DNA from 2 places in the Serpentinicella sp. ANB-PHB4 genome. Region 1 is predicted to be linked to the other one. Evidence: riboswitches for the same ligand, from Rfam matches in the RefSeq annotation. Region 1 holds a riboswitch; the other holds the start of a gene.
What was found. Region 1 has a riboswitch for S-adenosylmethionine ahead of metK (methionine adenosyltransferase). Riboswitches for the same ligand answer to the same signal wherever they lie in the genome.

Region 1 (3,417 bases):
AATTGTATTTTTTGATCTAGGGCTAAGTGCTGTATACCTTCACTGATCCCTTCTTCATCTATATTTAATAGTTTTGCTGTTTTTTCTATTAACATTTCCCCTGGAATATAGGTGTGTCCTTCTAAGTGAAAGCTGTTAATTGTATATTGGACCCCTGCGGAAACTCGATATTTTGAATTAAAAGGGATCCCTAGGGTTCTAGCAATCTGATCTGATGTGTGAAACCCAATTCCGTGTATATCCTCTGCTAATCGATAGGGATTTTCTTGAATGACATCAATCGTTTGACTTCCATACTTTTTATACACTTTTACACCAAAGCTAGTTGGTATATTGTATTTATTTAAAAATAATATAATTTCCCGAAGCTCATGCTGTTCTTGAAAAGCAACTTTAATACTCTCTGCCTTGGACTGTCCTATTCCTGATACTTCTCGAAGTCTATCTGGATTTTTTTCCATTATTTCTAATGTTTTTGTACCAAAGTAGTCAATAATTCTTTCCGCCATTTTTTCACCGATTCCAGGGATCACCCCAGAGGATAAATAATTTAAGATTTCTTTTTCCGTTGAGGGCATGATGGTTCTAAACTGAGTTATCTCCAGTTGTTGTCCGTATACAGGGTGTATTTTCCAGTTTCCTTGCACTTGTATTTTATCCCCAGCCTTTAGGGTTGGTAAATATCCGACAACGGTTACTTCTTCCTCTTCGGATAAAAGTATTGCCACGGTATATCCATTGGCCTCGTTTGAGAATATAATTTCTACTAATTGCCCCTGTAATTCAACCACGTTATTGCCTCCTAAAGCTTATGTTGTTTTTATTATAACATAAAGGCGGTGGGGTACGATAAGAGTAGTTGGAAAGTTGGAAAGTGGAAAGGGGAAAGGGAAGTGAATGACAGATCATTGTGGTTACCTTCGAATGAATTCGAAGGTACAAGTCAAATTAAAATAATAAACAAAAAACAAAAAAGAAAATCATCCTGTTGAATGATTTTCTTTTTTTTGTTTATTGAAAAGCTTCTTGTTTTAATATTTCAGCTTTGTCTGTTTGCTCCCATGGAAGTGATATATCTGTTCTTCCAAAGTGTCCGTAGGCAGCTGTTTGTCTGTATATTGGTCTTCTTAAATCTAGGTTTTTAATAATGGCTGCTGGTCTTAAATCGAAATGTTTTTGAACTAATTCAGCAATTTTATCATCACTTACTTTTCCTGTTCCAAAAGTTTCAACTAGTACAGAAACTGGTCTGGCAACGCCAATGGCATATGCTAATCCAATTTCACATTTCTCTGCAAGTCCTGCTGCTACAATGTTTTTCGCTACATATCTAGCTGCATAAGCTGCTGATCTGTCTACTTTTGTTGGATCTTTTCCAGAAAAAGCACCGCCACCATGTCTTGCGTAGCCACCGTAGGTATCAACAATAATTTTTCTTCCAGTTAAACCTGCATCTCCTTGTGGCCCACCGATTACAAATCGACCTGTTGGATTTATGTAGTATTTCGTCTCATCATCAAGTAATTCTACAGGTACTACTTCGTTTACTACATGCTGTATCATATCTTGTTCAATGGTTTTTTGCTCTATTTCAGGGCTATGTTGGGTAGATATAACAATGGTATCTACTCTTTTAGGTTTGTTATCTTCGTACTCAACGGTTACTTGGGTTTTTCCATCAGGACGTAAGTAAGGTAATGTGCCATTTTTTCTAACATCTGCTAAACGTTTAGATAGTTTATGAGATAAAGAAATTGGTAATGGCATTAACTCTGGTGTTTCATTACATGCAAATCCAAACATTAACCCTTGATCTCCCGCTCCAGTAGCTTCTAGATCTGCATCTTTTTCTCCTTCACGACTTTCCAAAGCCTCATCAACGCCCATTGCAATGTCTGGGGATTGCTCATCAATCGAAGTTAAAACTGCGCATGTATTTGCATCAAAGCCATACTTGGCTCTTGTATAGCCTATTTCTTCTATTGTTTTTCTAACAACTTTCGGTATATCTACATAACAGTTTGTTGTTATTTCTCCTGAAAGTAGTACTAAGCCTGTTGTTACTGTTGTTTCACAAGCTACCCTTGCCTTAGGGTCTTGCTCAAAAATGGCATCTAATACCGCGTCTGATATTTGATCACAAATTTTATCTGGATGTCCTTCCGTAACCGACTCAGATGTAAATAGTCTTTTTATCATTCGTGTCCCTCCTATATTTTTCTTATTTTATTACTATACCCTTTAAAATACCTTGTATTCCAAATCTTTTGGGAGCTTTTTAACAAAACAAAAAACCTCTCCTTGAAGAAGAGGTTCCTATTATCGATTACCTCTCCTCATCTTCCAGAATTTTAATTCTGGGGGAATTGGCACCATACTTAAAAGCATTATGGTTGCCGGGTTTCATCGGGCCCATCCCTCCACCTCTCTTGATAAGGAATCAAGATCTCTATTCAATTGCGTATTAATACTATCACTTCCATTGTTTTATTGTCAAGTAAAAAATATTATTAATTAGCATACCTTTTTAAGCGCTCTACAAATGCACAGCAACATAGCTCAGTATAAACATAATGGTCCCAGCTATAGAAGTTCCTAATGCAATAGAGGGTAGTGCATGCTTAAATGGAATATTAAATAAAACTGCGGCTAGACATCCACTCCACACCCCAGTACTTGGCAAGGGGACAGCAACAAATAAAACTAGGCCTATCACGCTATATTTCCTTATTTTATCTCCTTTCCTCCTAGTTCTTTGGATCATTCGATTTACTAATTTATTAATCCATGGTAAATTTTTTATACGGATAACAATAGGTTTTATAAATATTAGTAAAAAAGGCACTGGTGCCAAACTCCCTAATATGCCAAGTACAGTAGCATGCAAGGGATGTAACCCCAATGAAACGCCTATAGGTATGGCTCCTCTCAATTCCATTAAGGGCATTGCTGCAATTAAAAGTACCATTACCTCTCGGGTTATATAATCAAAAAGTCTATCCATGTGCTCCCCTCCTAATCTATCTATATTAAGGGGAGGAGCAAAAAATAATTAGAATGGGTTGGAAAGTTGGTTAGTTGGTTAGTAGAAAGTTGGTAAGTCGGAAAGGGGAAAGTTGGAAAGGAAAGGCATAACTTTCAGTTGGTCAGTTGGTTAGTAGTTAGTTGGTTAGGAAGAGCGAAAGGCAAAGGCAAATTTCTTAAACCCGAGATCCTTCGCTTTGCTCAGGATGACAGCGTTGCAGTTGGTCAGTAGATAGTTGGTCAAGAAAATCAAAAGCTAAATGATTATGCTCATCTTCGAATAAATTCGGAGCTACTGTATCTTAACAAAATGATCTACGGGAAACCTTCGAATGAATTCGAAGCTACCTTTAATCTAGATCCTTCGTTACATTAATCAGGATGACTATGAAG
Region 2 (3,417 bases), on a different contig from region 1:
GTCGTGGGATTGCAAGGGTAACAATCGAAAATGATAACATCGTAGATGTTGAGTTAAAAGAGACAAGAATGGATGACGAAGAAGAAGTATTAAAAGACGAAGACTATACATTTGAGCAATGGCATGAAGCTTTAGAAGAAATGCCAGGTAGATTTGTTGAAGCAAACAGTGCAGATGTGGATGAATACACTGGTGCAACAAGTTCAAGTAACAAATGGCAACAAGCAGTAGAAAGAGCCCTTGAAAAAGCAGCTAAATAATATGTTTATTATAAAAATCTTATCCCACAAGGGGTAAGATTTTTTTTGTAAACATTTAAAGGGAATAACGTATCATATATCAAGGAGGGGTGAGTTATGAAGCTAACGAGTAGATATTTAAGGCTTTTATCACCATATATGCAAGGTCCTGATGTAATGCATGTACAAGAACGGTTAACAGAGTTAGGTTTTTACGATGGACCCATAGATATGATATATGATGAAGAAATATTTGAAGCTGTGAGAGCCTTTCAAACTGATTATGGGTTACCGCCTGATGGCATTGTAGGACCAGATACTTGGAATGCTATAGGACTAAGTCCTGAAAGAGAGTATCCTATTCCAGAAGAAGGGTATACTATTGAGATCGATTTAGAAAGAACAACACTTACGCTAAAAAGGTTTACAGAGATACTCAATGCCTATCGTGTTGCCGTAGGGACACCATCAACACCAACACCTGTAGGAGATTGGCAAATAATACAGAAAACAAGGAATCCCGGTGGACCATTTGGAACAAGATGGATGCGGATAAATGTGCCTTGGGGAGGCTATGGAATACATGGTACAGACGAACCAGAATCAATTGGTACCGAGGCAAGTAGAGGTTGTGTGCGAATGTTTAACGAAGATGTAAATGAACTTTACGACATTGTTCCTTTGGGAACACCGGTAAAAATTACAGGGGATGTATTTACTGGACGAATACTGGATGTTGATATAGAACCGGGACCAGATGTTTTCGAAGTAAAGACAATTCTTACCCTCTTAGGATACTATGATGGAGAGATAGATGGTGTGTATGATGCACAAACCCAAGAAGCAGTTCGAAACTTTCAGAGAGATTTCAATATTTTTGCCGATGGGGTAGTAAGTGTAGATACCTATCAGGAACTTATACTTGCAAGGGACCAGTATACAGATAATAGAGAACCATAAAGTTTAACTATAGTACTTGACATACTTCGAGGAATAGATTAAACTTGAATAAATAATTCTGAAATTTTAAAAAATAAATATTCTTATCCAGAGTGGTGGAGGGACTGGCCCGATGAAACCCGGCAACCTGCAATATATATGCAAGGTGCTAATTCCTGCAGAACTAAGTTCTGATAGATGAGTAAGGGTTAGATCAAAACTACTTTTCTCATTAGAAAAGTAGTTTTTTTATTTTGAAAAAGAGATAATATTAATTAATTGAGGTGATGATGAACCGTGATACATAATATAGATATCCAACATTTAGAAAAAGAAAAAATACTAAGGCATTTGGGGTACCAAAAGGGCAAGACTGAACTAACAGAAAAGATGAGCCAATTAATTGAAGACTGTATTGATGAAGCCAAACGTTTAATTAATCCAGTAGGGATATATCAGACATTTGAAATTAAGCAAATAAATAAAGAAAAAATTTATTTAGCTGATGTAGATTACCAAATTAAGTCCGCTGATATAGAGCAGTTATTAGATGGAAGTAGGTATACTACCTTTATAGCCGTTACTATTGGACAGCAACTTGATAATCACATAGATAAACTAAATGAAAAAGGAGAATATACTCGAGGGCTGATTATGGATGCAATTGGTTCAGAAGCGGCAGAAGAATCAATAAACAAATTAAATCAAATTGTAGAACAAGAAGCTTTACAGAATGGATATAGATTAACAAGGAGATTTAGTCCAGGATATGGGGATTTTACAATTACAAATCAAAATAGTATTTTAGATCTGTTAAATACAAAGGAAATAGATCTAAGGATTACAGATAGTAGTATTTTAATACCTAGAAAATCTGTTACAGCTTTAGTTGGGTGGACAAAAAAGAACAATACAAATAGAAAAGACAAATGTAGCTACTGTAACTTAGAACATTGTTCTTATCGTGAAGGTGCAAACTACAAATAATTAAGGGAAAGAGGTTTGAGTAAATGAATAAAAAAATGTTGACTGATTTATTGTCAAAAAAAGTTTTGGTTTTTGATGGAGCAATGGGAACAATGCTTCAAAAAAAAGGTTTAGTGTCGGGGGAATGTCCAGAAATATATAATTTAAATCAAAAAGAAATAATAAAAGACATCCATAGCGCATACATCGATTCAGGCGCGCATATTATTCAAACAAATACTTTTGGGGCCAATAGAATAAAGTTAAAAGCATACAACTTAGAAGGTGAAATTACAGAAATAAATCAAGAAGCTGTTCGTCTTGCAAAGCAAGAGGAGAAAGAAAATGTATTAGTAGCAGGGGATATAGGACCAACAGGAAAATTATTATATCCCTTAGGAGATCTACTCTTTGATGAGGCTTATGATGTTTTTTTTGAGCAGGCAAAATTATTAATTGATGCCGGTGTAGATTTACTAGTTATAGAGACAATGACAGACATACAAGAAGCAAGAGCAGCTGTGATTGCAGCAAAAGATGCCGGTGATGTTCCTATAATATGCACTCTAACTTTTGATGAAAAACAAAGGACGTTAACAGGTTCCGATCCAGAAAGTATTGCTACTATTTTAGAGGCAATAGGGGTAGATGTACTGGGTATAAACTGTGGTTTTGGCCCAGATTTAATGATAGATATTGTAAAACGTATGAGAAAGGTTACTGATAAAAATATAATTGTTCAACCAAACGCCGGATTACCGGTGTTAGTGAATGGGCAAACCCAATTCAATTTAACTGCAGATGCTATGGCTAGTTATGTAGAAGCATTAGTAAAAGCAGGTGTTAATATAATTGGCGGCTGTTGCGGTACGACCCCGGAGCATATAAAAGCGATTAGAAAAATGACCAATAAGCTACAACCAGAACCTAAAGCAGAAATTCCATTTACTAAATTAGCGAGCATGACAAAAACATTAATACTAAACGAAGATCTCCCTACTAAAGTAATTGGAGAATGTATTAATCCCACAGCAAAAAAATATTTAGCAGAAGCCATAAAAGAAAATAAATTAAGTGTCCTCTCCAAAGAAGCAGTAAAGCAGGTTGAAGCAAATGCAGATATTATTGATGTAAATGTCGGCGTGAATCTGACTGAAGAGCGTCAAGTGATGAAAGATGCTATTTATGAAATTCAAAGAAGTATACAAGCGCCGGTGAGTATAGATACGGTAAATTTTGAAGCAATGGAAGAAGGGCTAAAAGCTTATAGTGG

Region 2: it holds a riboswitch for S-adenosylmethionine, as region 1 does, so the genes downstream of both, RH915_RS11240 (vitamin B12 dependent-methionine synthase activation domain-containing protein) here and metK (methionine adenosyltransferase) in region 1, are expected to answer to the same signal.

What each region holds. Positions count from the first base shown of each region.
Region 1 is NZ_JAVKGO010000013.1:431-3,847, reverse strand. Features, by position in the region: gene recD2 (SF1B family DNA helicase RecD2) at 1-791, opposite strand, end outside; gene metK (methionine adenosyltransferase) at 1,012-2,199, opposite strand; SAM riboswitch class I at 2,334-2,439, opposite strand; gene RH915_RS09670 (COG2426 family protein) at 2,537-3,004, opposite strand.
Region 2 is NZ_JAVKGO010000024.1:2,152-5,568, reverse strand. Features, by position in the region: gene RH915_RS11250 (FMN-binding protein) at 1-260, shown strand, start outside; gene RH915_RS11245 (L,D-transpeptidase family protein) at 357-1,199, shown strand; SAM riboswitch class I at 1,280-1,383, shown strand; gene RH915_RS11240 (vitamin B12 dependent-methionine synthase activation domain-containing protein) at 1,476-2,165, shown strand; gene RH915_RS11235 (homocysteine S-methyltransferase family protein) at 2,189-3,417, shown strand, end outside.